DNA from 3 places in the Paenibacillus sp. FSL R7-0163 genome. Region 2 is predicted to be linked to each of the others. Evidence: riboswitches for the same ligand, from Rfam matches in the RefSeq annotation. Region 2 holds a riboswitch; each other region holds the start of a gene.
What was found. Region 2 has a riboswitch for cyclic di-AMP ahead of NST45_RS24515 (hypothetical protein). Riboswitches for the same ligand answer to the same signal wherever they lie in the genome.
Positions count from the first base shown of each region.

Region 1 (8,805 bases), 3.1 Mb from region 2:
GTAAGCCGCTCTCTTGAATTAACTGACCTGCAAAACGGCCTGGAGGCCGCTTAAATACACTCCCACAGGATGGATACTCAAGCGGTTGCTTCGATTCACGTAAATAAGTTAGTTCATCCATTTTTGCCTTGATCGTTAAAACATCACCGGAAGTCATAGCAAATTTGGCCTCAAGTACAATGTACTCACCGCTTGCGAACACGCTTTTTCTGTAACCCCATTGCAGCTCATCACCTTGCAGAGTTACCAATTGCCCGTTCTTATTTATAGCTAGTGCACTATGCAGGACATCTTTGATCTCACCGCCATAAGCACCTGCGTTCATATAGAGCGCTCCACCAACTGTTCCTGGAATGCCACAGGCGAACTCAAGACCCGTAAGCTCCTTATCAAGTGCATATCTGGAAACATCAATTATTTTGGCACCACATTGCGCATATAAGAGATTGTCGCGAATCCCCATTTCGGTCAGTCCTGCCGTTTGCAGAACGATCCCACGTACACCTCCATCACGGATAATCACATTGGAGCCATTCCCAAGTACCGTAAGGGTTATCCCATTTTGTTCTGCATATGTAACGATCTTTTGAATTTCATCATAAGTAGCTGGTGCAGCCAAAATATCAGCTTTGCCGCCCATTTTAGTGTACACGTGATCTTTTAAATTCTCATGACTTTTCACTTTTCCTGCAGTCATTAGCTGCTCTAGGTCATCTTGAATTTTGTCAATATTCATGTTTTCATGCTCCTTTAACCATGTATAAATGATGGTCCTTGATCTATTTTAAAGAGTTATTATGAAATTGTAGGCAACCACAACTGTAACAACGAACAGGCTCCCTTGTCAATGACGGGAGCCTGTTCGTTGTATGATTTTAGATGATAATTACACAGCTTTATAGGCAGCAAGCTCGTAAGGAAGACACAGTGGCACACCCGTACGTGGATCCGGAACGATATCCGCTTCAATTCCAAACACTTCCCGCAATACATCTGGTGTCATAACCTCAGTAGGTGAGCCTTCGCTAACCACAGTACCGGACTTAATCGCTACCATATGCTGCGCATAACGAGTAGCATGATTCAAATCATGCACGACCATGATGATGGTACGGCCTTCTTCCTCATTCAGCTTTTGCAATAGCTGAAGAACTTCGAGCTGATGCGCCATATCTAGGAAGGTTGTAGGCTCGTCAAGGAATAAAATATCTGTTTCTTGAGCTAACGCCATAGCGATCCATGCGCGTTGACGTTGTCCACCTGAGAGACGGTCAATAGGGCGATCATGAAAAGATTCCATGCCCGTAACAGAGATGGCGTTGGAGATGATGTTGCGATCCTCAGCGGTCATCGTGCCAAATCCCTTCTGATGAGGGAAACGACCGTAGCTGACCAGCTCAGATACCGTCAGACCGTCAGGAGCCGTTGGGTTCTGCGGTAGAATCGCTAGCTGCCTAGCAACCTCTTTAGTTGAAAAGTTATGGATCGATTTGCCGTCCAGCATTACGGTGCCACTCTTCGGCTTCATAATCCGGGCCATCGTTTTGAGGATTGTAGATTTACCGGAGCCGTTAGCGCCCACTAGTGCGGTGATTTTTCCCGTAGGGATAGACAAGTTCAATCCTTTAACTATAGTAGCCTCTGCATACCCAATACTTAATTCTTCTGTATTCAAACGTTCTGACATGATCTACAACTCCCTTAAAAGTTTTATGGAGCTTTGCTCCTAAGTATGAACTAATTTACGCTTTAGACTTGGCGAGTAAATATAAAAAGTAAGGTGCGCCAATAATCGCAACCACAATGCCAGTAGGAACTTCCGCAGGTTGCAACACCCATCTGCCGATGGTATCAGCGGTAATCATAAGAAGCGCCCCTGTCAAAGCACTAGCAGGTAATAACACCTGATGACGGGGTCCCACGAGCCTGCGAGCCAGGTGTGGTGCTATCAGGCCGACGAAGCCAATACCTCCGCTTACTGCGACGCAGGAGCCGGCAAGCGCTACGGCTGTTACCAGAAGGAGAATACGTTCCTTCTCCACACGCATTCCTAGACCTAATGAAGTATGGTCCCCTAGATTCAATACATTTAGAACCCGGGCTTTATAGAAGGCGAACGGTAACAGAATCGCGATCCAAGGCAGCAAAGCAAGGACGAATCTCCAATCCCCACCCCATATTTTCCCGGCGATCCAAGTAGCTACAAATTGATAATTATTAGGATCAAGCCTAAGTGCCAATACAAGCTGGCAAGCATTGATTCCTGCAGCGACCGCAATCCCGATAAGGATCAGCCTTGTAGGAGACAGACCATCTGCCTTCCGGTAGGCAAGAATATAGATTAAAGCTGCGGTCAGGCCAGCCCCACCAAGCGCTAGGAGAGGCAAGACAAATACCGGAGCTGCTGTTGTAGCCGGAAAGAACGAGATAAAAATGATTACAGCAAAACCTGCACCAGCACTTATGCCCAGCGTAGCCGGTTCGGCGAGTGCATTACGTGCGAGACTTTGTAGAATACAGCCTGATACTGCAAAGCCCGCTCCAACTAACAATGAAATTACGATGCGGGGTAATCTGAAATCAAATAAAATAAGCTTTTGCTGATGTGTTCCATCACCCAGCAGTGTATGTAATACCTCCAGTGGGGATAGACGCATAAACCCTGTATTCATACTGACTATAAACACCACGACGATCAGTATAGCAAGGAGCGATAACACCGTTAGGGCGCGTGTACGGCGTTCTTTTTCATCTGGAGTAAGGGTTATTTTGGGCATTACAGCTCCCCCTTCCGCTTACTCGCTAAATAAATAAAGAAAGGTACGCCGATGATGGCAATTAAGGCTCCTAGCGGTGTCTCATACGGTGCATTTATCATTCTTGCGGCAATATCTGCAAAGATAATCAATAAGCTCCCCAGAACAGCCGAGCAAGGTATAATCCAGCGGTAGTCCACTCCAACGAAATAACGTGTAACATGTGGAATAATTAGTCCTATAAAAGCAATCGGGCCAACCGTTGAAACCGCACTTCCAGCTAAGATAACCACAACAATCATACATGCCAACTGAACTAACCTTGTCCGCTGCCCCAGACCAACCGCAACTTCTCTTCCTAAGCTGAGCAATGTAACGGATCGTGATAACATCATCGCTGCAATTAAGGCTACGGCCACCCAAGGGAATATAATCTTGATCTGAGTCCAGCTAGCTCCCCCCATCCCACCGGCTAACCAGAAGGCTATATCCTGAGATAAGTTGAAAAGAATAGCTACTCCCTGACTAATAGCAACCAATAAAGCACTAACTGCCGAACCTGCTAGTGTCAATCGCAAGGGGGTCAGGCCATTAAAAGAAAGCGAACCGATTCCGAATACGATAAAAGAGGCCACAGCGGCACCGATAAAGCAATACAACATTAGTGAAGTGAATGAGAGTGAGGGTGCAAAAGCAAATACTATTGCCAGCGCTACTCCTGCTCCTGCATTCAAGCCTAACAGCCCTGAATCCGCAAGCGGGTTTCTTGTCATCCCCTGCATGATAGCCCCTGCTACTGCGAAGCAAGCACCGACTAAGGCGCCAGCAATAGCACGTGGAAATCGCAGTTCTCTAATCACCTGATGTTTTTGTAAATCTGGATTGAAATGAAATATTGCTTCCCATACCGTAGCTAACTTGATATCTGCCGCACCCACTGAGACCGAAAGTGCCAATCCGAAGGCAATGGCAGCAAGTCCAAAAATAAGAATACCAATGGCAGCTGCCGGTCGGGTATGTAGAGCTTTTTTGGGTTCATTGTTAATACGATTTGCGAAATCTGAGGGTGAAACCATGGGTTGTCTCCTTATTCAATAGTTACAATGGTTTATATGATAACAACAATCATTCTCATTATCGCAAAAATATTTATGTTGTACAATTGCAGGAACGATTTTTCCGTACTATGGGATTGGTTTATAAAAAAATGGTGCAGATCTTTGTATCACGAGATACTTGATCTGCACGCCCTTCCCCACCGAAATGATCAGTCTCATTCATGGTGAATTACGACTTTTATTTCACAAGACTTTTTAGCACATCGTCAATGATTTTGCTGCCAGCGTTCGCACCACTGTAAAGCCAGCTGCTTGTTGAGCTCATTTCATGCACATTTCCAGCTTTCACAGCTGGGATGCCCTTCCAAATTGCACTATCTAAGATCTCCGAACCCTCAGTCTTATCACTATTTACAAGGAAAATATGATCTGCAGTCAGCTCAGAAAGCTTCTCTAGCGAGATTGGATTCCAAGTTGCTCTTGTTCCTACTGGGATCTCTGTTACTAAGTTAGGAAGCTTTACGCCAAGGTCTGTATATAATACAGCACCACTGCTGCGGGTTTCGTCTACAATATAGAAGTTTTTTTGCACCAACCATAGAATAGCCGCGGACTCTTGTCCAATAGCTCCTGCAAGCTGTTCTTTCGCAGCCGCTGCTTTAACATCATAATCTTTAATGGCTTTTTCTGCTTCAGAGGTTTTGTTCAAAATCTCACCAATCTTGAGCAAAGATTTGCGCCAATCTTGATTTAGTTCATCCCCAATTACATAAGTGGGTGCAATCTTATTCAACTGATCGTAAATCCCGTTCTGAACAGAAGACTCCGATGGGATGATAATAAGATCCGGAGCAAAGCTGGTTACAGCCTCTAACGGAAGATCGTAACTAATTGTAGGAACATCCTTCAATTCAGTGGCCAGATAATCCTGAACGCCATTTGTAACTGACCATTGAGCTACTGGAGTCACACCCAGAGTTACCAATGAGTCTTCCAAATATGAACCCAGGACGCGCTGTGGATTAGCCGGAATCGTTACTTCATGGCCCATTGCATCTGTTAATGTCTTAGGAGCAGCAGGTGCCTCTGTAGATTCTGCTGTAGGAGCTGTTGTAGGCGCTGTTCCTGCATTTGATGAACTTTCAGCATTATTATTACCACAAGCGGAAAGTAATAGCGTCATCACTATTAGTCCGCTCATTGTCACTTTCATGCTTCCTGATCTTTTTCTGTTAAGCCAAAACATTAAAAACCCTCCTATATGTAACTGCTTTGATATTCAAAGGTGACCTTTACCTCTGCTTCACTTTTAAATGATATTGATTCTCATTCTCTGTGTCAACATATAAATTTCAAATTCTGTGGATTTGCAACAATTTCCTTCATATAAAATACAAAAGAGGTTATATTCCGAACGTTCCGGATATAACCTCATCTTTAATCTTCTACTTATTTATTTAAATGATAAGGGACAGTCGCTACTACAACGTCCTTTTGATTCATTAGATACGAGCGGATTAAAAAGCTGGTCTGATTATGAAGCACGGCTTGCCACCAATGTTTGGTAATAAACTGTGGAATCAGAATCGTGATGTGATCCGTCGCAGCTGTCTTCCACTCAACCGTATCGATAAACTTCACTAACGGACGAATGATACTACGATATCTGGAGCGAAGTACAATCAGGCGTACGCCTGGATTCCATTCCTCCCACCGTTGCTCCATCTTATGAATGTCTTCTTCATCAAAGCCTACATACACAGCAACAACATTATCTGTTAGAGACTTCGCATAGCTGATGGAATGTAATACAGCACGTGTAACCCCTGCAACAGGAACAACTACAGTACTTCCTTTAATTATAGGTTTATCAGTAGCCGGACATATACGCAGTTGATCCGCAGTGTTCAAATAGTGCTTATGAATACGGTGGAACACGAACATTACAGCAGGTAAGAAAATGAATGCCATCCATACGCTTGAGAATTTAGTAATAATAAATATAAGCGTAATCGTCAATGTAGTCAGCATACCGATGGTATTTACAACAAATCTTTTCACCCATCCAGCAGGTCTTGTTTTGATCCAATGCACCATCATCCCCAGTTGGGATAAGGTAAAAGGAATGAACACGCCTACCGCATAAAGTGGAATCAAACCTTCCGTATTCCCATGGAATGCAGCCACAAGTATGATAGACATAACTCCTAGAAAAATAATGCCGTTTGAGAAGCCCAGGCGGTCACCACGGACCATAAATGCGTGTGGCAGATATTTATCTTTTGCAAACATAAAGGCAAGCAGCGGAAACGCTGAATATGCTGTATTAGCTGCCAAGAACAAAATCACTGCTGTAATCCCTTGAATGAAAAAGTACAATCCGCCACGGCCAAAGGTCGATTCAGCGATCTGAGAGACAACCGTAGCCTTTTCATCTGGCACAATACCATACCAATACGCCAGCACAGTGATTCCGGTAAACATAAAGCCAAGGATAAGTCCCATGATCATTAGCGTCTTGGCTGCATTCTTCTCAGCCGGTGCTTTAAAGTTTGGGATCGCATTAGATACGGCCTCAACCCCCGTTAGGGCTGAACAACCAGAGCTAAACGCTTTTAATAGTAGAAACAAACTTACATTAGATACGGCGCTGCCTATTTCAGGAACATTCGCATGCGCGCCACCCATTGCATATTTAACGATACCGGAGATAATCAGAACAACAATCGAAACCACAAACAAATACACTGGAATTGCGATGAACGAAGCCGATTCAGTCACTCCGCGAAGATTAATGATTGTTAATAGAACGATAACAGATACAGCGATGAGAACAGTATGATTATGAAGACTTGGAAAAGCCGATGTGATCGCATCCGTCCCTGCCGAGGCACTAACCGCTACGGTAAGAATGTAATCCACCAATAATGAACCCCCAGCGAGCAGCCCTGTCGGAATACCAAGATTGCTCTTGGCTACGATATAAGCTCCGCCTCCTTGCGGATAAGCAAAAATCGTCTGCCGATAGGATAAAATCAGGATGGCCAGCAGGCCCAATACGGCTAATGCAATTGGCAGGGAATACCAGATGGCAGTAAACCCGGCAGCCACCAGTACAATCAGTATTTGTTCCGTTCCGTAGGCTACAGACGAGAGCGCATCAGAAGACAGGACAGCCAGTGCTTTAACCTTGGATAACTTTTCATGATCGAGTTCATTCGACTTCATCGGACGTCCGATCAATAGTCGTTTTACCTTGCTTACCATGGTGGATACAGTTCCTTTCTTTGGGAGCTGAAACGGAATTTCCGTGCGCTGTTTTCATCGGTGGATTTCATAAATGCAGACACAAAAATAAGCATACGGAAATGATCCGCATGCTTATGCATGGTCATTTTCCCACCTTGCTTACGAGGTTAGCTGGCGGATTCGGGCTGTGGTTATAGCCCTACGGTACAGGTCTGTTCGACCCGGTTCCGATTCACCCCATTGGCATGAATGCCAAGTTTGGTTCCCCCGTTTTTCCTAAGAAAATTCAGCGCATATTCAACTTCTCACAAGGTCTAATATTAGTCTACAAAGTGCCTACAGTAAAGCGTTGAAAAAAATGAAAAAAGAATGAAAAAACATCCAATAAGCTCAAATATAGCGTCTTATTGGATGCTCTCTTTCATTATCTTCAATTATCCCTCTAGCCCGTGATTTTAATACCTTTTCAGCTTTTTTGTAACTTCCAAAGCGAAAACTAAAATCCTAAGCTCTCCTCTGCATCTACTTCAATCATTTCTTCTTCCTTACGTCCATACCAAAGAAGGAGACTAATTAGAGCAAAAGCGATTAAAGCTAACAAAGGAATCGTAATAAATCCGAAGTAGTTCAAGTAATCTTTATTACAAGGAACACCAATTGTACAAGGTAGAACTTTACTTAACGCTGGAATCTTCTGTTCCGCATAATGATAGATTGAGATACTGCCACCAATCAAACTTAATGGAAGCACATAAGGAATGATGCGCTTATCTCCACGGAAAGTGGCAATTCCCAACAAAAATAACTGCGGATACATAAAAATCCGCTGAAACCAGCAAAGCTTACAAGGTTCATATTTCAAGACTTCACTTAAATACAAGCTACCAGCTACAGCAACCAAAGAGACAAACCAGGCCAGATAGAGGCAGTTACGCTTGCAAAAAGATAGGAATTTTGTCACTTTGCCTCCACTGCTTTTGCGGCGGTGTTAATTTCAGATGTAATCGCTTCAATATCGAAAGGTTCAGCCGTTTTCACCCCATTAATGTAGAGCGAAGGCGTAGTTGTCACGCCTGCGTCAGTTGCCAACTGAATGTCTTTCTTCAGCTCATCTGCATAAGTTTTCTCTTGGATGTCTTTACGCAACAGATCGTAATCGATCGCTAATTTCTCTTTTTCAGCAAGGCTTATCAAGAAATCCTCAGTGGCCCATTCGTCGCTCTCATCCCCTTGCTGCGCATATACAGCATCATAGAACTTCCAGAATTCATCCTTATTCTGATGGTATACAGACAATGCAGCTAGTGAAGCTGTCTCAGAGTCAGGACCAACGAAAGCCATATTTACAAAGTAAAGAGCTGCTTTTCCCTCGTTGACAAAATCTTGAACAATTTTCGGTTTCATGGAGCCAGCAAACTGGGAACAAGCTGGACATTTGAAATCGCCAAATTCAACAAGCTTAACAGGTGCATCCTCATTACCAATCCTAGGTAGCTCACTGTAATTGAATTCTACCGGTTCTCCTGTAGAGACATTCTTTGCTGCATCTTTCGAAGCTAACATAAACAATCCAACAAAAATGATAACTACTACAGCTATTGAACTAATAACTAAAATTCTCGTTTTCTGCTTCTGTTGCTCCTGTTCTACCCGTCGTTTCTCTTGTTTGCTCAACTGGGGAACATTTGGACTTTTTTTAGGTTTACTCAAGGAGAATTCCTTTCTGTCCTCTAGGGACTAAT
Region 1 covers NZ_CP150224.1:2,456,033-2,464,837, reverse strand. The annotation lists gene murB (UDP-N-acetylmuramate dehydrogenase) at 1-736, opposite strand, end outside; gene NST45_RS10940 (ABC transporter ATP-binding protein) at 887-1,687, opposite strand; gene NST45_RS10935 (iron ABC transporter permease) at 1,743-2,777, opposite strand; gene NST45_RS10930 (iron ABC transporter permease) at 2,777-3,832, opposite strand; gene NST45_RS10925 (iron-hydroxamate ABC transporter substrate-binding protein) at 4,053-5,060, opposite strand; gene NST45_RS10920 (APC family permease) at 5,264-7,081, opposite strand; cyclic di-AMP (ydaO/yuaA leader) riboswitch at 7,206-7,365, opposite strand; gene NST45_RS10915 (disulfide oxidoreductase) at 7,560-8,024, opposite strand; gene NST45_RS10910 (DsbA family protein) at 8,021-8,773, opposite strand.
Region 1: linked by a shared signal. The riboswitch ahead of NST45_RS10920 (APC family permease) and the one ahead of NST45_RS24515 (hypothetical protein) in region 2 are both predicted to bind cyclic di-AMP.

Region 2 (11,915 bases):
ATTGGAAGATCTTAAGCAGTATGTGGCTAAACCTGGCAAAAAACTGCTGTTCAAACACAGCACTACCTGCCCGATTAGCGCCAAAGCTAATGAAGAATTCCAGGCTTATCTAAAGGATGCGGATACTGCAGCAGCAGTAGTTCTAGTCATCGAGGATCGTCCAGTTTCCAATCAAATTGCCGAGGATTTCGGGATTAAGCATGAATCTCCACAGCTCTTCCTGCTTGAGGATAATGAGGTTCGCTGGAACACTTCCCACTGGAAGATCACAAGAGATGCTATCAAAGAGGCTGTGAACCAATGAGCCAGCAAGTGATTGTTTATTCAACAGCAGGCTGCAGCGATTGTAATCTGGTCAAACAATATCTTACGGAGCAAGGTATCCCTTTTGAAGTAAGAGATGTTATGACTAGCACAGTCTATCAAGAGGAAGTCGAAAAGCTTGGTTTCATGGGTGTTCCTGTTACTGTAGCAGGGGATCATGCCACCAAAGGATTCAATCTTCCCGAGCTGAAAGCACTCATCGAAGCGGCCCAGTAATTCATCCGGTTAATTATTTAGCACTTGATATATGCATACAAAAAAAGGGTATTCCAACAGCCACTTGGCTAGGAATCCCCTTTTTTCATTGTTCTAAAGCTTAAGGTTCCTCACGCATAAGATTTGCCACGACCAGTACATCTACATTTCTGGCCGAACGCAGAATCTGCTTAGTGACATCCCCACGCAGCCATTTACGTACCCAGGAGCGTTGAGATTGGCCGATAATAATCTGTGTGCTCTGTAAGGCTTGAGACCTTTCAAGCAGCAAGGAAGACACTCGTGCCGGGAGCACGTTAGGAATCATCTTAAACGTTCCACCCAGTCGTTCCGTCAATTCTTTCAAATCATTAATTCGTTTATCGTAAGAAGGCCCGCTCTGCTTATATTCCTGTACGTACGTAACATACCAGCAAGCTTTTAGACGATAGGCAATCCGAAAACCTCGCCGAATCAGACGTTCCGCATGATCTCCTAAGGTGATGCACACATAGATCACTTCCTGCCGCCGCCAAGGTCCCCGCAGCGACCCGACACGTTCCCAGGCCTCCAGACGTTCATCCACATCATCAGCAATTTCCCGCAGCGCCAGTTCACGGAGGGCGATTAGATTGCCGATTTTGAAAAAAGCCCCCAGCGCCTGATCCACTTTGGTCATCGCATATATTTTCCCATCCTTCATCCGCTCTTGCAGTGTTTTAGGAGATACATCGATAAGTTCAACCTCGTCGGCCCGTTGCAGAATGCTGTCTGGGAAAGTCTCTCTAACTCTAACTCCGGTAATTTGTTCTACAGCATCATTCAAGCTTTCTAAGTGCTGAACATTCACTGTGGAGATTACAGAGATCCCTGCATCCAATAGCTCCATAACATCCATATACCGCTTCTTATGTTTGCTGCCCGGCATATTGGTATGTGCCAGTTCATCTACCAGTACGACCTCCGGATTACGCTTAATGATAGCTGCCGTATCCATTTCCTCAAGGACAGTCCCCCGATAGTCAATACTCAGTCGCGGAAGGATCTCCAGATCACCGATCTGTTCAAGGGTTTCTTTACGTCCATGCGTTTCTAGTAGTCCAATAACAACATCGATCCCTCTCTTTAGGAGATCATTTCCTTCTCGCAGCATCTTATAAGTCTTGCCCACTCCGGGAGCAGCACCAATGTACACTTTAAATGTGCCCCCACGAATGGCATCGATTTTATCCTTTACTTCCTGACTGCTTAATCTGTGATAGGCATCGGCTTTCCGCTCATTTCGGCTCTGCCGGGTAGGAAGAACGCGTTCTCCCTCACGCTCAGCACGATCAGCCACGAAAAACACATCTACTCCGCGGATTTGTTTTAACAATGAGTTAGCAATCGAACCCTTCCACAGCTCCTGCCACGCCGTTTGCTTGGAGTGTCCCATAACGATACGGGTAATATTATGCTGGATGGCGTATTTCACTAGAAGTCCCGGAATCTCCCTCTTCGAGCGAAAAGAAATCTCCTCCATCGAGGCCCCAATCTTCTCAGTCAGCTTCCATAGGGATCGCTTGAAGGTTGCTGCTTCCTTAGAGGGCGTCAGGCCCTGCTTCCAGAAGGATACCACCGCCAGATCTCCGTTTAACCGCTTAGCGATTTGCTGTCCACGGCGGATATGAATCGAGCCATTCCAATAATACTGTGCGGACACCAACACTTTTTCGGCAATCCCCGAAGCCCCCAGCAATCCTTGCTCCTCCCGATGCTTCTCCAGCGAGCCATTAACATCCTCCGCAACCATTCTCAGCGCCAGCTCCCGCAGCTTGCTTAGATTCCCTTTGTTAAAAAGCGAAGTCCGCTGCTTCTTGCCCAAATGTCCTTCGGACAAACGTTGAAGTATCTTTTCCGGAGTCACATCAATTAGAACGATATCATCTGCAAGGGTGAGCACTTCCGCAGGCAAGGAATATTCCACTTCAATCCCCGTCCACTTCCGCGCTAGATCTGCTGCGCCCTCCAGCTCGTATACGTTTACAGTTGTGATGACACTAATTCCACAGCCCAATAAATATTTGATATCCTCCAGCCTAGTTGATCTCTCCGCACCCTCGCGATTATGATGAGCCAATCCATCGGTCAGTACAACCTCTGGATTACGTGCCACAATAGCCTCCACGTCCAGATCCTTCTTCTCGATCTCCTTCTGAAACCAATGAATACTTGGAATCCGTTCCAAGTCACCCAGCTGATCCCTTGTTTCTGGACTCTGGTTGGTTGAAACCGCACAGATTACAACATCGATGCCCTGTGCTTTCAGCGCCTGACCCTCACGCAGCATCTGATAGGTCTTGCCTGATCCACTGACCGGACCTATATAGATCTTCAGGCGTCCACGATGCAGCTCATAGATAGAGAGCAGCAGTTCCTCCGGCGTCTTCCTCCGATATGTTCCCATCAAGACCACTCCTTAATAACCCGTTCATCCATTCACTCTTCTATGCCAGAAAGCAAGATATCCCTGACCCAGTTTGAACAATCGGGCAGGGATATTAGCTATATTTATTTGTTCGTTAATTTCTGCAGCTCCATGTTCAGCTTCAGAACATTTACCCGTTCTTCACCAAACAGCCCTAGATCACGACCTTCGGTCTGCTTATTCACTAGCTCTTCCAGCTGCGTGGCTGGAATCCCGGTCAAATTACTGATCCGGGGAATCTGCACAATTGCCGACGCAGGAGTGATATGCGGATCAAGACCTGAACCCGAGTTGGTTACTAAATCAACCGGCAGCTTGTTTACAGGCACATCCGGATTATCCAGCTGCCACTGTGTGATGGAATCCTTCGTCCGCTGCAGCATATCCGGGTTGGATGGGCCGTAGTTATTGGAGCCTGAAGCTTCCGCTTTATAATCAATGCTGGATACACGGCCATGGAATAACGCCGGGTCCGTAAAGCTTTGCCCGATGAGTTCTGAACCCACAACAACTCCAGCGTCATTCTTCAGCTGACTGCCGTTTGCTTGCGATGGCATCAGAACTTGAGCAATCGCTGTAGTAGTCAGAGGATAAATCACTCCGCAAAGAACAACAAACACTAGACATAGCCGTAATATAATAAAGAAATTAGCACCCTTCGATGATGACAACTGTTCTTCAGCGTCCGCAATCGATTTTCTGTTATTCACGATGCTCTCACCCTTTCAATGATTAGTTAATCCGTTGTTATATCCATACACTTACGAGCAAATCAATAAGTTTGATGCCCGCAAAAGGAACGACTACCCCACCTAAACCATAGATAAAAATATTACGTCCCAGCAGCTTCGTAGAACTCATCGCTTTATACGAGACACCTTTCATCGCCAATGGGATCAGCAGCGGAATAATAATCGCATTAAATATTAATGCAGATATAATTGCCGAGCTAGGTGAACCCAATCCCATGACATTCAGGGCTTCCATTTCAGGAATAGCGAGCATGAACATTGCCGGAATAATTGCGAAGTATTTAGCGATATCATTCGCAATACTGAACGTTGTCAACGCGCCCCGCGTCATCAGTAGCTGTTTACCAATAGCTACAACCTCAATGATCTTCGAGGGATCGGAGTCCAGATCAACCATGTTTGCTGCTTCCTTAGCGGCTGTGGTCCCGCTGTTCATCGCTAAGCCCACATCAGCTTGGGCGAGGGCAGGTGCGTCATTCGTACCATCACCAGTCATTGCCACCAGCTTGCCTTCGTTCTGCTCGCGGCGGATAACCGCTATTTTATCCTCAGGTGTACTCTCTGCAATAAAATCATCTACCCCTGCTTCACGGGCAATAGTAGCTGCGGTCAGCGGATTGTCCCCTGTACACATGATAGTCTTGATTCCCATTTTTCGCAGCTCATCGAACCGCTCTTTCATGCCTGGCTTAACTGTATCCTTTAAGTAAATAAGTCCATAAATCCGGTTGTCTACCGCAACAGCAAGCGGGGTCCCCCCCATCCGGGCGATAGCATCGGAATTACTGTCGAGGTTCGCGGGAATGACTCCGCCCTTCGACTGTACCCATTTCTTCACGGAATCGACTGCCCCTTTACGAACAGATCGTCCATCCCGCAGATCTATACCACTCATCCGGGTCTCAGCCTTAAACTCTACGAGCTCTCCGCCTTCAGCAAGTTTGCTGTCATAGCTGCGTTCCAGCTTCTTAGCCAGCTCAATAACAGAACGTCCTTCCGGAGTCTCATCCTTTAGCGAACTAATAGCTGCCCAAGCCGTAAGCTCAGCTTCCGTTTCATCTCCAACTGGCACAAAATCACTCGCCATCCGGTTTCCGAAAGTAATCGTACCGGTCTTATCTAGAATCATTGTATTAATGTCGCCGGCAGCTTCAACGGCCTTCCCTGACATAGCAAGGACATTAAACTGTGTGACGCGGTCCATCCCTGCTATCCCGATAGCGGAGAGCAGTCCCCCGATTGTGGTCGGGATCAGACAGACCAACAGGGCGATCATAACAGGAATATCTAGATCAACACCCAGATAAGTCGCAATTGGCCGCAAGGTCACTACTACAATCAGGAAAATCAACGTCAGACTGATCAAGAGTGTATTTAGTGCAATTTCATTGGGTGTCTTCTGACGTTTCGCCCCTTCAACGAGGGAGATCATCCGATCCAAGAATGACTCACCGGGATCACTGGTAATTTTGACTTTAATCTCATCACTAACTACCCGGGTGCCGCCTGTGACTGAGCCGAAATCTCCGCCGGCTTCCTTAATAACAGGTGCAGATTCACCTGTAATTGCCGATTCATCTACGGAGGCCAGCCCTTCAATCACTTCACCATCGCCAGGGATAAGTTCTCCCTGACTGACGATCACGATATCTCCTTTCCGCAGCTCGGAGGAAGAAACGGTCTTCACAGACCCTCCAACGAGCTTATTAGCTGTGATATCCTGTTTCGTTTTCTTAAGCGAATCCGCCTGGGCCTTCCCGCGGCCTTCAGCCAGCGCTTCAGCGAAGTTGGCAAACAGCACTGTGAATAACAGAATGAACAACACCGTGATATTGAAGCCTACCGATTTCTCTGCATTAAAATATCCGGGGGCCAGTACCATAAGCAATACAATAATCGTGCCGATTTCGACTACGAACATGACCGGATTTTTGATTAACGTCACCGGGTTAAGCTTAATAAAGCTATCCTTTACAGCGCTTAGGAGTATGGGTCCCGTCAGCAGCTTTTTTCTTTTTACAGTACTCATCTTGTTCTCCCTCTTCCTACCGTAAGGTCAAATATTCTGCAATCGGGCCGAGCACAATGACCGGCAGAAACGTCAGCGCACCGATAATCACTACCGTACCAATCAGAATTCCGGTGAACAGACCATTGTCTGTGCGGAATGTGCCAATCGTCTCAGGAACCGGCTTCTTCTGGATCAGTGAACCTGCAACTGCCAGCATTGCGATTATAGAGACATAACGGCCAAGCAGCATTACGATCCCGGTTGTAACATTCCAAAAGGTGGTATTGTCCGCAAGCCCTTCAAATCCTGAACCATTGTTCGCGGCAGAAGAGACATATTCATATAACACTTGGCTAAGTCCATGGAATCCGGGATTCGTGATGGAACCGTTGCCCAAGCCCGTTAAGAACGCACCTGCTGTTGGTACAAGGATAATGAACGGATGCACAAGGATAGCAATCGCAATCAGCTTCATCTCCTTGGCTTCTATCTTTCGCCCGAGAAACTCTGGTGTTCTGCCAACCATTAGTCCACATAAGAAGACGCCCATGATGGCATACATCAGCATATTGATTAGTCCTACACCTTTTCCCCCGAAGACGTTATTGAGCATCATTAGGGCCAGAGGGGTAATGCCACCCAGCGGTGTCAGCGTATCATGCATATTGTTAACACTACCTGTCGTAGCTGCCGTTGTTACCGAAGTGAACAGCGAAGATTGCGGGATCCCAAAACGTACCTCTTTACCTTCCATGCTGCCTTGCGAAGACTCGATCCCCAGCGCATTAATAGCGGGATTCCCTTTAGTTTCCGCATAATAATTCAGCCCCAGCAGCAGAACGAACAAGGTCATCATTGCTGTGAAAATCACCCAGCCCTGACGTTTGTTCTTAGCGAACAACCCGTACATATATGGCAAAGAGGCTGGCAACATCCACATAGAGAGAATCTCCAGAACGTTCGTAAGTGGATTAGGGTTCTCAAAAGGATGCGCTGAATTGGCTCCGAAGAAGCCGCCACCATTCGTACCTAAGTGTTTAATTGACTCCAAAGAAGCGACTGGACCGATAGCGATTTGTTGCGTCTGCCCTTCGAGTGTAGTGACCTCAAGCGATGGCTTGAGCGTTTGTGGCACATGCAATCCTACCAGCACCAATGAAACTAGCAGAGCTAATGGAATGAATACACGAATATGTGCTTTTACGAAGTCCTCAAAAAAATTTCCGACTGATTTCTGTCCTGTAATCCCTCTGACAAAAGCAACCGCAACAGAAAATCCGCTCGCTGCAGACGTGAACATCATCATCGTGATGACTGCCATTTGTGAAAAATACGATAGTCCCGTCTCCCCGCTATAATGCTGCAGGTTCGTATTGGTCATAAAGCTGATCACCGTATTAAATGAAAGCGTCTGTTCCATATCGGCAATTCCATTCGGGTTCAGCGGCAATCCCCGCTGTAATCTTAGAAAAATATAACTGAAAGCAACCAGTACGATATTAGTTAAAACAAAGCTGAGTGCATACTTCTTCCAGGACATTCCGTCCCGTTTTTTCAGGCCGATCAGCTTATAAATACCTTTCTCTGTGCCTGCAAACCAGCGATCCGTACGATTCGGTTCGTTAGAAAATACATGATATAAATACGTCCCCATCGGCTTGACCAACAAGATGAGAATTACAATTACGACGACTATTTGCAAAATGCCCATGAATGCCCCTCCTTAAAATTTCTCAGGATGAATCAACGCGTAAACCAGATATATAAACAACAGTAGGGTAACAGCGATTACTAGAATCACAGCTTATCCCTCCCCGTATCCTCAACTACACCTGCGCACCAGCGCATAAAGCCATAAAATAACCCGTAAATTACAGCTAACGAAGCCACCATATACAGATCCATCATATCTTCCGCACTCCTTCCATTATCCTTGATGAGGTGATCTATCGATTAGAAAATCAGCATCACCACTATGGGAATAGATTACATAGCTCGCACCAAGTCTTTTATAGACCAATCTAGGATTTATAGAACTTGTAATCACAAAAATTGGCTGTGTCGTCCAGGTACGGCACATCTGAATATAGCGGCAGCAAAGCGGAAAGCTGCTCTCAAACAGATATACCCTGCCTACCGGGAACGATGGGCGAAACCAAGTGCTCTGATGGCGGGTATCCACTAGAATAACCTGCTCGATTCCGAGCTCCTCTAGTAAAGCTTTCTCAGCCAGATTGTTGGTTAATCCCGCCATCTTAATACCCCTGAACTTCAGAAGTTTAATGAAATGTTCTCCCGCCTTTGTAGGCGCACATACAAGCACATATTCATTCTGATCCGTCATCTCTTTTTTCTCCTCCTGCTCATTTACAACAAGGAGGCAACGAAAATCTCCGAAAGGATGTTGACCTATCGTCATTTTCGGGCACAACCTAAAGCTCGGTTGTGTCACGTCATTAGACGCTGCCTTACAAATACCGCTAATGATGAATTTAGCGACCTCTTGGGGGAGGCCTCCATAAATGCTTTGCTTCTAAGAGCACAGCAAAAAGCCACAAAGGATCTCCTCTGTGGCTCGCTAGCGGTCACATTGCACTCATCCTCTCTCCATACGCTTACGAGGTTAGCTGTCGGATTCGGGCGGTGAGAGTCGCCCTACCTGTATAGATGCGAGCTCACTCGCACCCTCTACAGGATTCACCCCATAATCAGCTTCCGACTCTCACATCGGCTGCCGATTGTTGGTTCCCCCGCTTTCCTTATCGGAAATTAAGCGGATCAAATATTCGATTGTCGTTGAAACAGGAGTAATCATACTCTTATGCACGAAGACTTGTAAAACCTGAATGATGCCAAAATAATGCAAATTAAAAACTATTTTCCCATTAGATAGCGCTTACTTGATATCTAATCTCTCTATATCTCTTGTTTACTCGAGTTTCGAGCGTTTAATCGCTATCTATAACCCATGTGATTTTATTCACCTTTTTAGAGCGAAAATACTGCAAATTCCCTTTATAGGTAGAAACGCAAGAAGCTGAGGTTGAGCGAGAAAGAGGCGCGATAACACGCCATAAATACCTATTTACCTCGTTTTTCAGTCGTAGTCGGCAGGATATGGTTAAAATCGCTCTAAAAGAACATTTTCCGTTTTTTACAGAAAATCTTGAAAAGAGTATGATTCGGGTTGAATCTAATTCATGAAAAACAATCAACGCTGAGTTCCTGCATTCGCAGGGAACGGGGGAACCATCAGGCCACCTGGCCTACTTGGGGTGAATCCAAAGGAGACTGCGTAAGTCTCAATAGGTAGGGCGACTCTCACCGTCCGAATCCGACAGCTAACCTCGTAAGCGTAAAGAGAGAGACCCTTGATCCGCCACGCTTTGGCCCAGGTATATCTGCCTGTAATCCAAAACCGCAGCAGAGGTCCTCCTCTTGCTGCGGTTTTTGCGTTACCTGAGCCTATTAGGTGATAGCACGCTGGATGGGGTGAATGTTTTGAAGCACTATTATTTAGGGATACATCAAGGGCTGCTTGAGCCGATAAGTCTAAATTACGTTTGTTTCGGGGCCTTGTGGTTCGAAGAAAATAATCACAGGTACATTGTAGGTTATGCATTTGGCCAGAACCAGATCCAAGCCCTTCGCCAATTCAGTACACCTTCTTCTTGTAAAGACTGTTTAGACTCTAAGATTGTATATGAAATATATAAAAAAATTCGAGAACAACAACAGCAGCAGGATTGGTCATCGCATCAAAAACTCCCGTGGTTTACAGCCTTCAAGGAGCCTTGGAAAGATGTAAGCGCCGGTTGGTATGTCTTGAGATCCCGCAGCACCTTTCCCTTACATCTATCTGTTATACGGAAAGAGAAGTTCCGACTATGGCTAGAGCATACCGCAGTCTGTGAGAATAAAATGGAAATGCTCGCCTGTGTAGAAAAGGCTAGTGTCACTCATCAGGTAGACTTAAAGCTTTTGGAAATCTAAGGAGGAACCCTACTATGGACCAGCGCAGACTATCCCGCATTGAAGTATTTGTATTGGATGAACCCGAGCCTATTCACTATGGAATGGAAGGGGCTGAAGGCTGCCGTTATGGTATTCTGAAGCTCACCTGTAAGGGAGGTTGCAGTTGGGGGGCTTGTCTAATCTCTGCCAACACCAAAAATTTCGATCTCATTAAATGGAGTTCTTTTTTACGGGCTATCTGTCATTGCCGTCTTGAGGAAGCGCTGGATAAGGTCCGCCGCGAAGGTTCAGATTGGGAGCAGGTTAAGCTTGAGCTAGTTCAGGGTGCTTTGCAGGATTTAAAGGCCAAGCTCCAGGGTAAATCCTTGGCTGGGCATATTCAGCAAGGGCGTCTGTACAGTGTTGCAGCTGGGGGGAGCAATTCCAGAAGTGAACGGCTCTACTACAAACCTTCCAAAGCTTTTTCCACTGCCTCCCAGCAGAAACACAGTTGCCCGGAACCAGACACCGCCGATCTTATCAATAAATCCATCTCTTACTTTTCTATATTATAGATTCAAGCAAATCTCTCATTCTGAAAGGATCGTGTTCACCATGCCTGACCCCTTACCTCCCGTGTCCACCTACAGTGCTAAATTTGCAGAGTGTGTTCAAAAGTATACTAATGAAGTCTACGTACTCAGTTCCATGTTATTAGAACAATCTAATGAGGCAGACAAGGTTACTATCCGCACCTTCACAGAGCTTCATAAAATATATCGTCAGGATAACTTCGACCCTCAGTTATTCTCTATCCACGCTTACCGCACTTGTATTCGCCAGTGTGCTGATTCTTTTGCCCGGCGCTCTCTTCTATCGGCTAAGGGATTACCTTGGGAGGAACAGCTTGTGAAGGTATTGTGGTACGGCTTAAAGCTGCCTCTTTCTCAAATAAGCATTATTCTGCAAAAAAGTGTTCCTGCACTGAAAGCACAGCTTAGAGCTGTACGGGAGCAGATGACCGACCAAGCGGATATACGAACGAGCGCAAATCTTTCTATAATTTAGTCACTGACTAGAATTCAGACGATCTTTAAGCGCATGAAGCATCTAACGGACTCAGGAGCCTTTAATTGAAGCTTTTCCTCAAATTTGGCCGGCGTTCGGACTCCAGTAGAAATCCCGAGCGATGAGCGTCTCGGATCGTCTTCAAGCAGGCCCTAATCATCTTCCACCAAGGCAAGGCTTACGGACCCAGATGACATTATTTGCACGTTTATCGCCTTTTGAGCATAGTATCGGACTCCAGTGCAACTATTTGGTTAAAAGAGCTACTAATTCACCGTTTTTCATGCCAATAGCGACTATTGTGTCCGATATCTTGCCAAATCTCGATGATTGTTGCATTTAAGTGTTGCTGGGTCCGTTAGCTATATCAGCTCGTATACAAAGAGATTGCCAACGCAAAAACGGGGATATCCCAGCAACCATAAATGGCTGTTAGGATCCCCCCCGAAAATTCAGTACCTACTATTGTGCCTTACTCTTACGCGCCTTACTGTACATCCACAATCCTGCCAACATCCCCACTATAGCAACACCGGTCAATACGCCTTGAACGAAATCCATAAAAGTGGAGCCATCCGGAAGCATTCTACTAACCGAAGCCAGTGATACCGAACTCATTAAAAGCATAATGGTATATTGTTCGCTTGTAGACATCATTAGCACTCCTTAAAAGTTATATGGGGCCTTCTTAGATCTTGTATGCTTTCATTGCTTTTCTGATTTCTTTAATACTTGGGCGTTTGCCGTACATCAGTACGCCGGTACGATAGATCTTGGCTGCCAGCCATCCGAAGATGAAGGTAGTCACAAGCAGGATCAGCAGCGATACAATGACTTGCCAGATCGCCACCTCACCGACACCAATTCGGAGCAGCATCGTCAATGGTGAAGTGAAAGGTACATAACTCGCTATCTTAACCACTAGAGTATCTGCATTGGAGATACTGAACAGTGGAACATAGAACGCTACGAAGCCTAACATCATGATTGGCATTACCGCCTGACCGAGATCCTCCGTACGGCTGACAATCGAACCTACAGCCGCATACATCAAGGCATAGAGGAAGTAACCTAATACGTACAAGACAAATCCATAGAGCAGCAAGTTAATATTGAGCTGGCCTAAATCGAGATCAAAATCAGC
Region 2 covers NZ_CP150224.1:5,579,670-5,591,584, forward strand. The annotation lists gene ytxJ (bacillithiol system redox-active protein YtxJ) at 1-304, shown strand, start outside; gene NST45_RS24485 (glutaredoxin family protein) at 301-540, shown strand; gene NST45_RS24490 (histidine kinase) at 641-2,965, opposite strand; gene kdpC (potassium-transporting ATPase subunit KdpC) at 3,070-3,678, opposite strand; gene kdpB (potassium-transporting ATPase subunit KdpB) at 3,734-5,767, opposite strand; gene kdpA (potassium-transporting ATPase subunit KdpA) at 5,784-7,460, opposite strand; gene NST45_RS24510 (hypothetical protein) at 7,677-8,093, opposite strand; cyclic di-AMP (ydaO/yuaA leader) riboswitch at 8,346-8,535, opposite strand; cyclic di-AMP (ydaO/yuaA leader) riboswitch at 8,955-9,119, shown strand; gene NST45_RS24515 (hypothetical protein) at 9,188-9,742, shown strand; gene NST45_RS24520 (hypothetical protein) at 9,757-10,278, shown strand; gene NST45_RS24525 (hypothetical protein) at 10,319-10,771, shown strand; gene NST45_RS24530 (hypothetical protein) at 11,234-11,428, opposite strand; gene NST45_RS24535 (ABC transporter permease) at 11,460-11,915, opposite strand, start outside.

Region 3 (11,915 bases), 470 kb from region 2:
CTTAAGGCCCTAACTTCCAAGTTGGGCGTGTCTAATATTTCAATTCTGGTAAAGACTGATAATGATATCGTGGTGACAAAGGCATCAAATCCTATTGATATTGGAATGTCCACTCAAGGTTGGGGGTACTGGTACCTTGCCCTTTTGGAGTTATTTGATAATCAGGAAGTCACTGTGGGACAAGGTCAGGCATTGGATCATTTTTGGTCAGGCCCATTTGAATATTCAACCTACAATCCCGATTTCATTGAGAAGTGGGGTTATTATCATGATGAAGCAAGCAATTACATCATTAATCCTGTTATTCTCAATACTGCGGCTAGTGAATATGTCAAAATCACCAATCCCGATCAAATTGTAGAGCGAACCAAAGAAGTTAATCCAGGGATTTTAGAGCTTACAGGATTTAATCCAACAACATTTGGTTTAGCGAGTATGGCGGGCGATGGAAGCGATGCATTTAAAAAGAAACTTGGCAACCGCCCAATTAAGTTCGGTACCTATACTTATGGTAATGTGGAGCAAGATAAAGCGGCCATTCTATTAGCTCAGCAGAAGCAGAAGCCAGTTACACTGGAGACGAGGGTACATGGGAAAAGAGTGCTTAAAAGCTTCATCCCTATTCAGAATCCTAAAATGGAGCCCTACGTAATCGGTGTAGTTTTGGATTATTCTGTGATTTCATCCGTAGTTCATGAACAATTAGCCAATTATTTGACTACGTCTCTGTTGTTGCTGGCATTATTTTTGCTATGTAGTTACATACTTTCAGGTTTTGTTACTCGTCCAATTCAGGCTATACTTGCCAAAGTCAATGATGTAGCGCGAGGTAAGTTCGAACCTCCATTAAAGGTAACCTCTCGTGATGAGTTAGGTCAATTAGCCTTGCGGATTAACGCTATGACTTCTCATCTTATGCAACGCACCAATCGTCTTAAGCAGACGCTGGAAGAGAACCGGGCGGTTAAGGAGCATTTGGAATCCGTAATTAACGGGACGTCTGATGCGATTCATACGTTGGATATGGAGGGACGAATCACTAGCACTAACAGGGCCTTTGAGGAGCTGTATGGATGGAGTGCAACAGAAGTGATCGGCAATATGCCATATCTTGTACCCGCGACAGCGCTTAAGCAAGAGGAAGAGCGGCTGGACGCGTTAAGAAATGGTGCAGTTCTGCCGCCGATTGAGACAGTGAGACTTAAACGGGACGGATCATTAGTTGAGGTTAGCGTTAGTACCTCGATAATTCGAGATGAAGAGGGTTATCCCCATTCCTTTATTCACGTTTCTCGTGATATGACGGAACGCAATCGAATGGAGGAGCTGCTTAGACGCTCTGAGAAACTAACTACAGTCGGCCAATTGGCCGCAGGAGTAGCTCATGAGATTCGTAACCCTCTTACCACATTAAAAGGATTTCTACAGCTTCAACAGGAGAAGGAGCTCTTGGTTCCGCTTCATGTAGAGCTGATGTTATCCGAGCTGGAGCGGATTAATCTTATCGTCAGTGAATTCTTAATCCTGGCTAAGCCGCAAGCCGTTCATTTTCAGGAAAAAGATCTTCGCTACATATTAGGTGATGTAGTTTCTCTATTGGATAGTCTCGCTCATCTACATGATATTCAATTTAGTACGAAATTCTCTGAACAACCTGCTACTGTACATTGTGAAGAGAACCAGCTGAAGCAGGTATTCATTAATATTGTTAAAAATGCAATTGAGGCTATGCCTGAGGGTGGCGTCATTTCAATGGAACTGTGGAACTCTGTGGATTGCGTCTTTATAGTAATCAAAGATCAGGGTGAAGGGATTCCAGAGGACGTGCTGCCTAAGCTGGGTGAACCGTTCTTCACGAATAAGGAATCGGGGACTGGTCTTGGGTTAATGATTAGCCAGCGTATTATTCAGGCTCATAAGGGTCATTTGGAAATACAAAGTGAAGTTGGCCGGGGGACAACCGTTATGATTAAGCTGCCTGCAGCTGGAGGGGGTACACCTTGGCTTAACATTAAGGATGAACGGAGTGAAGAACAACGTGAGAATTAATAAATTCATCAGTGAGACAGGGTACTGTTCACGCCGAGAAGCAGACAAGCTTGTGGATGCCGGCAGAGTTACGATCAACGGAGAGCCTGCTGTGCTGGGCAGTCAGGCTGTTCCGGGCGATGATGTGCGAATAGATGGTATAGCGCTTGAAACCTCAAGCCAGACGGTCTACATTGCTCTAAACAAGCCGGTAGGGATTACATCAACCACAGAACAGCATATCAAGGGGAATATTGTCGATTTTGTAGGTCATCATGAGCGTATATTCCCGATTGGTCGTCTCGATAAGGATTCGGAAGGATTAATCCTGCTTACCAATGATGGCGACATCGTTAATAAAATTTTGCGGGCGGAAGGCCGGCATGAAAAAGAATACGTGGTTACCGTGGACAGACCCATTACGCCTTCTTTTATTACCGGCATGTCCAGCGGTGTGAAAATATTAGGCGAGAAGACGCTGCCCTGTGAGGTAACGCGTATTACGGAGCGTGTCTTCCGTATTATTTTGACAGAGGGCAAAAATCGCCAGATTCGTCGTATGTGCAGCGCTTTTGGGTATGAGGTTCGAAAGCTGCAACGCATTCGGATTATGAATATTCGCCTGGGGGCATTGCAAACGGGAGAATGGCGTGAGCTGTCTGCTGATGAGAAGAAAGAGCTTGGAGCTACGCTGAACTACGAGTTACTGTAGGAGTGTCATTACAATAATACAGTTCCATATAGAATGTAGTACTGCAACAAAAAAAAGAGCTGTCCGGGGTCTAAGACCTTTGGACAGCTCTTTTTATTACCTTACGAAATCACTTATTCAGCAGAGGGAACAATCCCTGTAAACTCTTTGGTTTCTTGATATTTTCGAATAATGGAAACCTCTACCCGGCGATTCTTGCTTCGACCGGTAGCTGTGTCATTATCGGAAATAGGATGATACTCGCCGTATCCAATCGCACTAAATTTGCGTGGATTTAAATTCGTGTTCTGCAGCAAAATCTTCATGAACTGAAGTGCCCGATCCGCACTCAGATCCCAGTTGGATGAATAGTTGCTATTAGAAATCGGAATATCGTCGGTGTGCCCTTGCACTACTACATCATAATCCGGGAATTGCTGCAGCATCGTTGAGATGGATTTAGCTAATTGCCGCGAATCATCCTTAACAATGGCTTGGCCAGAAGCGAACAATGCGTTATCACTGATCGTAATCATTAGCTGAGATTGATTAAGCTTCGTACTGAGCAGATCAGTTAGGCCGTTGCTCTTAATATATTGATCGAATTGTTTCTTAAGCTTCTCTAAATCCTCTTGTTCCTTTTGTCGTAGCTTTGCCATTTCTGCTTCTTCAGCTTTCTTGGAAGTAGAGCTACCCATCTTATCATTTTTCCCTAGATCTTCTTGAGTCTTACTAGGCATTGCTGCCCGCTCTTCAAGAATACCTGTACCGCCATTAAGTGCGGAACTGAAGGCCTGACTCATCTCTTCAAATTTCTTGGCATCCGTTGCACTCATAGAATACATAACGATGAACAGAGCCACCAGAAGAGTCATGAGGTCGGAGTAAGGTAACAGCCACGATTCATCGGCATGTTCTTCATGCTCTTCGTGTCTAGTCTTTTTGCTCACCTGATCCACCGTCCTTCTCATTTAACTTAACGCGTTGCGAAGGTGTTAGGAATACAGCAAGCTTCTGATTGATGGCAATAGTAGATACACCGGACTGTATGGACAAAAGACCTTCGACCATCATCATTCGAACTTCGATTTCTTGTTTGGAGAGACGTTTCAGCTTATTAGCAATAGGATGCCATAATACGTAACCTGTAAAGATACCAAGCAATGTGGCGATGAAGGCAGCCCCGATTGCCGCAGCCAGTTTGTTCATATCACTCATATCAGCCAGAGCGGCGATGAGACCGATAACCGCCCCGAGCACCCCGAGGGTAGGAGCATACATACCTGCCTGTGAGAAAATGAGGGCTCCTGCTTTATGTCTATCCTCTGTGGCGTGGATATCCTCCATGAGGACATCGCGGACAAAATCCTGATCATTTCCATCAATAATCATCCGCATGCCGTTTCTGAGGAAGTTATCTTCTATTTCATCGACCTTTGATTCTAGAGCCAACAGACCTTCACGCCGTGTGATAGAAGCCCATTCCATGAACATAGTGATTAATTCGGGTTTACTGATTAATTTCTTTTTGATAAAAATCATTTTGAACAGACTTGGAATCTTTTTGACCTCGTTGAAAGGAAAGGCCATGAAAATAGAAGCTGCCGTACCCACCAAGATAATAACGTAAGCAGCGGGTGTGGCCAAAGCATGAAGTGGAGCGTGCTTGAGGATCATGCCCCAGATTACAGCAACCAAACCAAAAATTAAACCAATTATTGTTGAAATTTCCATTTTGCACCTCGTCCGTGAGATTTAAGATGTGTTCCGACAATGCCGCGTATATCATCCTTGAAACAGCGGCAGGGCACTCTGTGCGAAACCGAATTAACGTATATTCTTATTTATCGACATCATTCGGTTTTTTGTGAAGTCATTTTTTCGGCTATAATGGATAAGGTAAGTAATTATTCATCTGTGAAGAAAACGGAGTGATATACGTGGGTGTAAAGCATGGTAGAGATTACGGTGAAATTCTAACCGATTTGACCGAAGCCGTCGGACGAATTTCCGATGGATATTTATTTTTTGAGATGGATCCGGACGAGTGGCAGGAACTACCCCAAGAATCAAAGCTGGAGGTATGGGAAGCATTGGCTGAGGATCTTTTCTTCGCGCTGGGTAATGAACCTATGATTGAAGTGGGGAGCGGCGTAATTATTTACGATAAGGACACGCACCGCATTAATATTCTAGTTGGCGAAGAGGATTTGGCTTCAGTAGTTTTGATTTAGGCAGAGGAGACGTCTGGACGTAATTTGCCCGTAGTTAGTAGCCCGTGTTAAAATTGATAAAGCCGAGTTATAATCGCTGGGATTTGTGAATACATTTAATCGAAAATATCGCCTTTATCCTGGCACATCCCTTGGACCTCAGAAGCTAAGGGATGTTTTGTTTAACGCCTAAGACAAGTAAAGGGAACTACGCACTTTACTGCAATTTTTTGTAAGGGAGGAAACGAATTGTTATTTACGGAAGAGGAACTGCGTGAGGAGATCACCAAGCTGGAGGGCTGGAAACTGGAAGATAATGTTATGGTGCGAAAATATATGTTCAGCCAATATATGAAGGGCATTGCGTTCGTTGATGAAGTAGCCACGATTTCAGAAGCCTTCGATCACCATCCACATATTACGATTGATTATAAAACAGTTACCCTGCGCCTGAAATCTAATGAAGAAGATGGGATTACAGCTCTAGATCTTCGAGAGGCGCATGAATTTAATGAAGCCTTTGAAAAAAATCATTAGTTTAGCCAAAATCATAAAATAAACGCCCGTGCACAGATAGTCACCTATCTCATACACGGGCGTTTTTGGTTGCTTGGCTGGTTACTTTTTCTCTGAGAGCCAGAGTGCGACGTTGGCGATCTCTTCAGGCGCTAGCTTCTCCTTAAAGGAAGGCATTTGACCACGTCCTTTAGTGACGATGCTGTAGATTTCCTCAGCGTCATGCTGGCCGCCTTCATTCTGAAGACTTGGTCCAACTCCACCTTGAAGCTGATCGCCGTGACAGGTGATACAGCTGGCTTTCACGGTTGCTTCTGCCTTTGCTACGTCCAGTTGAACTACCGGCATCGTGGGCTTATTTTCTTCCGCTACCTCTTCTTTACCCGGAAGTGTAAACATGAGTACTACCGCAAAGGCACAGGCGGCAAAAAACAAACCGCTCATGATCCATTTCTGCATCCCAATTCGTCCCTTCTATGTAAGCTGCTCCCTACATTATAGCTTATGGTGAAGCGTTATCATAGGGTTTGTGACAAAAAAATGAACGAGAATACAATCATTCTTATGAAATATATGGTATTTAATATCATTTGTCATAGACCATGCAATAAAAAGGTTTATCTCCTGTAGGTGTGCGGCGTTCATACGTATCTGTAATCGTAAATCCACATTTTTGATAAGTTCGTATGGCGCGTTGGTTCCAGGTCAGGACTTCTAGATCTATCTCACGATGAGGATAACGATTCAAGGCTGTCTGGACGATGGCATCCACGAATAGTTTGCCTAAACCATGGCCGCATAGATCGGGGCGCATCCCAACTCCTAAACGAACGACTCCTTCCATCGGGAACAACTGTGCGAATCCGCACAATACCTCTTGTTCATTTAATATGGAGATATATTGTTCCTCCCGGAGCTGCAGATCACCAAACTCGATGCCAAGAGCCTGCATCTGCTCCCACCGCATCCAGCCATAAATATTATATGGAGGCGTATAGCTCCACTTACAAATAGCTTCTCCGTGAATTGCCTCCATAGGAACTACATGAAAAGTTACCGAGGGATTTATCATAAAGTCATCGATCTCCTTTCACGAGGACATTGCTATATTACTAATTATATACAAAATGGGGGAGGTTCGACTCAGAAACTTTATATGAGAGAAATGTTTTACAAATTATGAGAGGGGTAAATAAGTAATAAGACAAAAAAACAAGCTCTCCTCCAAGAGTTACCTTGGAAAAGAGCCTATGTACGTTACTTATTGCACATCATCATTGTCTTCCGATTCAGCAGCAACCGATTGGTAAGCGTCTGTGCTCATAATGCGCTTGGCACCAACGTAGCGTTTCACGTAGTAGCTATCACTCAGAGAGCTAATCGTAACACCGCGTGAGGTAGAAGCGTGTGCGAACTTACCTTCACCGACATAAATGCCGACATGGGAGACACCTTTGCCACTTGTATTGAAGAATACAAGATCTCCGGCTCTTATATCATCACGGGAGATTGCTGTGCCCATTTGATATTGGGAACCTGATTGGTGTGGAAGGTTAATGCCAATCTTATCAAACACATACATTGTAAATCCGGAGCAATCAAATCCGTTAGTGGATATACCGCCGGATACGTATTTAGTACCGATGGCCTTGTCAATCACTTTATCCATTTTGGAATCTGCGAAAGCGCTTCCTGCTCCGATGGTGAGGATGATGGAAAAGCTTAGTACTGCTGCTGCTAACTTCTTCTTCAAAAGTGTATACCCCTTCCAAATGCCTACGAGGTTAGCTTAAGGGTTCGGTTGAAGGTCCCCTATGACCCCTCTATATAATGGAGGTCAATTCACCCAAAGTTGGTTCCCCCGTTTTCCTAATAGTTAGGAAACTCGGCTCATACTGTTGATTAGGATTAGCTTGTAATCAATACATGACAAAACCTTTGTAAATAACAACTTAATGATTACAAAAATGTTACTAAAATCTCACTGCGCTAATTGTAACAAACAGAAAGCCGCTTGGCAATCGTTTTTAACATATTAATGCAGAAAAATTGGCATTTTTACGGTAGAAAGGCATATGTAAGCGTTAATAATGACCTAATTTTTAATATAATTGCTATTTTTATCAAATAAACGTGTTTCAATTGGGCTCTAATAGTGTAAAAATATATTATGGAATAAAGAAAAACCCGAATTTGATTACGGGCATAATCAGATTCAGGTTCATATAGTTGTAATTGTGAGGTTATAGTTGTGAGGAAGGTTTCAATCGAAGGCTACAGCTTGATAAGCTGAAGTACTCATTACTCTTTTAGCGCCAACATAACGATTGGCCCAGTAGGCCTGACTGAGTGAAGTGATGGTCACTCCACGCGAAGAGGACGATTGTGCGAATTTTCCGTTTCCAACATAAATGCCGACATGGGATACTCCATTGCCAAGTGTGTTAAAGAACACTAGATCACCAGAACGCAGATTGCTTTTGGATACAGCAGTTCCAACGCTATATTGAGCTTTTGATGTACGAGGTAAAGTAAGCCCCACATTCTTGAATACATACTTTGTAAATCCAGAGCAATCAAATCCGGCAGTGCTTGTACCTCCGGTTTTATAGGCAACTCCAATAGTTTTTGAGATTACAGAGTCCATTTTAGAGTCGGCAAAGGCGCTTCCTCCACCAATAGATAACGCCATTACAAGTCCTAGCGCCGCAGCGACGCATTTTTTTCTTAAATTATGTCTTTTCAAAAGATGTACTCCTTCCAAGGCCTGCGAGGTTAGCTTAAGGGTTCGGTAGAAGATTCCCTATGATCCCTGTAAAGCGAGATCAATTCACCCAAAATATGGTTCCCCCACTTCCCGGTGCAAAGGAATTAGGCGTGTTAAGCACCAGAGAATGACGTTTCGACAGTTACACTTACGATAAATACATTTAGTTATGTAGGAATCGTTTCAATTGATTACAAAATTGTTACTAATAGCACAGGACTTATTGTAACAGAGCTTTTACGATTTTGCAAATACTCTTAAGTTATCCGTAATGAGAAAAAGTCCCAGCTCCTGAATACAGGAATTGGGACCTTTTTATTATGTCAAATAAGGTTGATTTATTGTGGAAATGCTTTGCTACGCCATAGATGATATTGTGCAGAGATTCCCCACATTTTTAAGAGCGTAGAAGGTAGTGGTGAGATTTGCCGTATTATAAGTGCCAGTAGGCCGGGACAGAACAGACCCGTCAGTCCGCACACTAGCAGTAAGAGCAGGCCTCCCGCACCAAGTACAATGGAAACACCTATAGCAGGAATCAGTGACCGCAAGCAGATGAACAGGGAGGAGAACATTCCTGTACCGCCGGTGTAACCAAACTGCATATATAGAAGAAACAGGCGCACGATAAAAATATATATAAGCCATGCCAATACGTATGGTACTAAATGAAGTAACAAAGCGTAGTTAAACAAAGAGGATAAGAACAGCCCGTACATTTTTGGAGCAAGCCAGTACAGCGGCAGCAGGGTCAGCACCCATTCGATTAGGCTAAAGACTAAGACAGGTAGTCCATAGATCTTCATGCCAGGGAAAAAGAACAGTCCACGCTCGCCCTTTCGCTCCTGGTGGAGCTCATGCAGCAATCCTGCCCTTATGAAAGGGGAAAGCAGAAGTCGCAAGACAACAAGCGCCAGAAGCATCCATAACCAAGTGCGTATCGCAGGGTCCGTATTCAAGCTGAACTGTCCCTCGATATAATACAACAGTCTGCCCATACCGCTGCCTCCGGCGTCTTTATCCGGATAGCGCAGTAGAATTGGAATAATAGCAGATCGGATGAAACCATACATAAAGTAGCCCCAGAGCAGTCGGTAGATGAAGAGCAGAATTAAAATATAAAATTGCTCCTTCATGCTTTGCCAGCCGCGGGTTATCGATGTTCTCACAATCATTCACCTCACCAGACAAGAGTTCCGAGCACGGTTTCAAGTAGTTTAGTTACACTTAATGTCCAGCGAGAGAGCGTCTTGGGCTCTATTTCCGCCAGCCTAAAGTTGTTTAGATGTTTGCTCTCCAATAAGATGGAATGTTCAGGGTCAATCTCAGCAGAGAGAAGAGGCTTATCGCTTAACAATTGAAACGTAGTCTCTACTCCTTCACCGTTCCAGACCCGCTGCACCGAAGAGCTGTCGGCGAATGTAAATTTCACGGGAACATCAACGTAATGGCTCCCTTTGTTTGAAATCTTCACTAATGATTCGTAGCTTGGAGCATCGCCGCTGTTATTTTTTTTAAAAGTAATCGTATCTACTGAGAAGTCAGGCGCTCCATCACCATAAATGTAATCATCGAAATAGGCCTGCCATGATTTTTTGGTTACCTTCTCAACGACTTTCTGAAAATCTGACGTAGCAGGATGCTGGAAACGGAACTTACGAGCGTAGGAGGACATGATGTTGTTCATTGCTTTGGTACCTACCTGGCGTTCGATATCTTTAAGTACAAGCTTGCCGCGGATATAAACATTTCGGCTATAGGAATCCGCCCCTGCATATTTCCACGTTTCCAGATTTAACGGCTCAGGTATAGTCACCAGGCTGGCCTGTAAAGGCAAATTAGACTTGATACCGTATTCTTGCTCCATAAGTCTGTCTTCGGCATAGGAAGTGAAGCTTTCATCCAGCCAGGCCTCCTCGAATTCATTACTGGCTACCATACCGTAGAAGTATTGATGGCCGATTTCATGAATGACGGTTCTTTCAAGTGAGGTATCTGGAGAAGAATCCGCGGCCCCAAAGGCTGTAATAAGGGTAGGGTATTCCATTCCTCCAGCACCGTTGCCCTCCTTAGGTGGGACGACAATAGACAGCGTAGAGTAGGGATAAGGACCATACCATTTGCTGAAGTAGGTCAGGGCAGCCTTGGCAGCCTGAAGGTAACGCTCTTTTAAATCTTTGTGTAGTGGGTCGAGATACACCTTAATTCGTACTCCAGGCACCTCCGGCGTAGAGAAGGCTTCCTCAGCTACTGTAAAATCAGGGGAAGCGGCCCAAGCGAAATCGTGGACATCATCGGCGTAGAACTGATATATTTTCTGATCTTGTTTGAGCTTGGCATTTTTTACAGGAAATCCGGTCGCAGCCACCGTATAGTTGGAAGGGACGGCAATCGTTACATTAAAAATGCCAAAATCACTGTAAAACTCAGAGGTCCCGTGATACTGATGCAGGTCCCAGCCTTCTTCTTTAACTCCGCGTGTGCCCCTCGGCTCGTATACACTAAGCTTAGGGAACCATTGCCCAGCCATAACGAAGTTGCCTGAAGCACCCATGCGTGCAAAGATTTTGGGCAGCTGGACTTCATACTGAAGCTTAAGTGTTACACTTTCCCCACCATTAACAGGCTGAGGAAGATGTACCTTTAGGAGCGTCCTATCGTTGATATTGCCGTCATCAGGTTGGACATATTGCACTCTTTGCATTAGCGAAGTTCCTTCTGTCGTGCGCAGATCGGTCAGCGTCATATTTCCGAAGCCGTTCTCAGGCATGCTGTCGCCTCTGAGCGTCCCCCCGGATTCCTTCATAAAGGTGGTATCTGATGAGGCAAATGCATTTGGATACATGTGAAAATATAAATCACTTACTGGCTTTACTCCGGGGTGTGTCCAGGTTACTGTCTCAGAAGCTTTTAAGGTTTCTGTGTCAGGAACAAGCTGGACATCAATGTGATACTCGACTACCCGCTGGCTTAAAGCCTCCTCTGCCGGGACGGGCGCGCTCTCAGGCAATACCTGCTGTGGTACGGCTGCAGGCGCTGTGCCGCTGGAGGACTTGGCCTCTTTTGAAGCAAAGCTAGTAACAGAAGCTGTAGAGCTATCCCCTGAAAAGGCCCATATTCCTCCTCCCAGCAGCGCGAGGATGGCCAGGGTCGCAAAGATGATGTACTTTAATGACAGTGACTTCATAGTGTGATTCCTCCCGTGACAAGCATCTACGGGATGTATATGTTTGCAATCGCCGCATTATTAGCTAAAATTAAATTATTCGTAAGAGGAAGGGTGTGCACTCGTGGACAACATACAACCGGAGGGCAAGAAACAGATTGCCTTAAATATTGTGAACGCTAAAAGTAAACATAAAGGCTTTGGAGCAGGCTCTATAGATCTCAACAACGTTTCACCTGTCATTATTGATGGTGATGTGGCGGTTATTGATATCGGTGCCATGCATGCCAAGAGCAAAGTGGAAAAAGGAATTAAATTTTCCATGAATCGTGAAGATGTACCGAATGGAAGACAGGTTTGGGTGGTATGGGTAGCGGTAGACCGTACATTGGAAGCTCAATTTTATGGTGGAATCACAGCCTGTGAAATGTGGATTGATACAGAAGCGCGCCGCGGATGGAAAATTCTTGCCGAGCATGTCAATAAGCTGGATGCAGCTCTTAAACGCAAGATCGATGTGGCAGGGCTTGGAGC
Region 3 covers NZ_CP150224.1:6,052,329-6,064,243, reverse strand. The annotation lists gene NST45_RS26610 (sensor histidine kinase) at 1-2,049, shown strand, start outside; gene rluF (23S rRNA pseudouridine(2604) synthase RluF) at 2,039-2,740, shown strand; gene motB (flagellar motor protein MotB) at 2,854-3,669, opposite strand; gene motA (flagellar motor stator protein MotA) at 3,653-4,453, opposite strand; gene NST45_RS26590 (hypothetical protein) at 4,660-4,953, shown strand; gene NST45_RS26585 (4a-hydroxytetrahydrobiopterin dehydratase) at 5,182-5,469, shown strand; gene NST45_RS26580 (cytochrome c) at 5,551-5,907, opposite strand; gene NST45_RS26575 (GNAT family N-acetyltransferase) at 6,035-6,520, opposite strand; gene NST45_RS26570 (C40 family peptidase) at 6,710-7,162, opposite strand; cyclic di-AMP (ydaO/yuaA leader) riboswitch at 7,207-7,349, opposite strand; gene NST45_RS26565 (C40 family peptidase) at 7,712-8,140, opposite strand; cyclic di-AMP (ydaO/yuaA leader) riboswitch at 8,198-8,336, opposite strand; gene NST45_RS26560 (hypothetical protein) at 8,554-9,384, opposite strand; gene NST45_RS26555 (M1 family metallopeptidase) at 9,396-11,402, opposite strand; gene NST45_RS26550 (YwhD family protein) at 11,506-11,915, shown strand, end outside.
Region 3: linked by a shared signal. The riboswitch ahead of NST45_RS26570 (C40 family peptidase) and the one ahead of NST45_RS24515 (hypothetical protein) in region 2 are both predicted to bind cyclic di-AMP.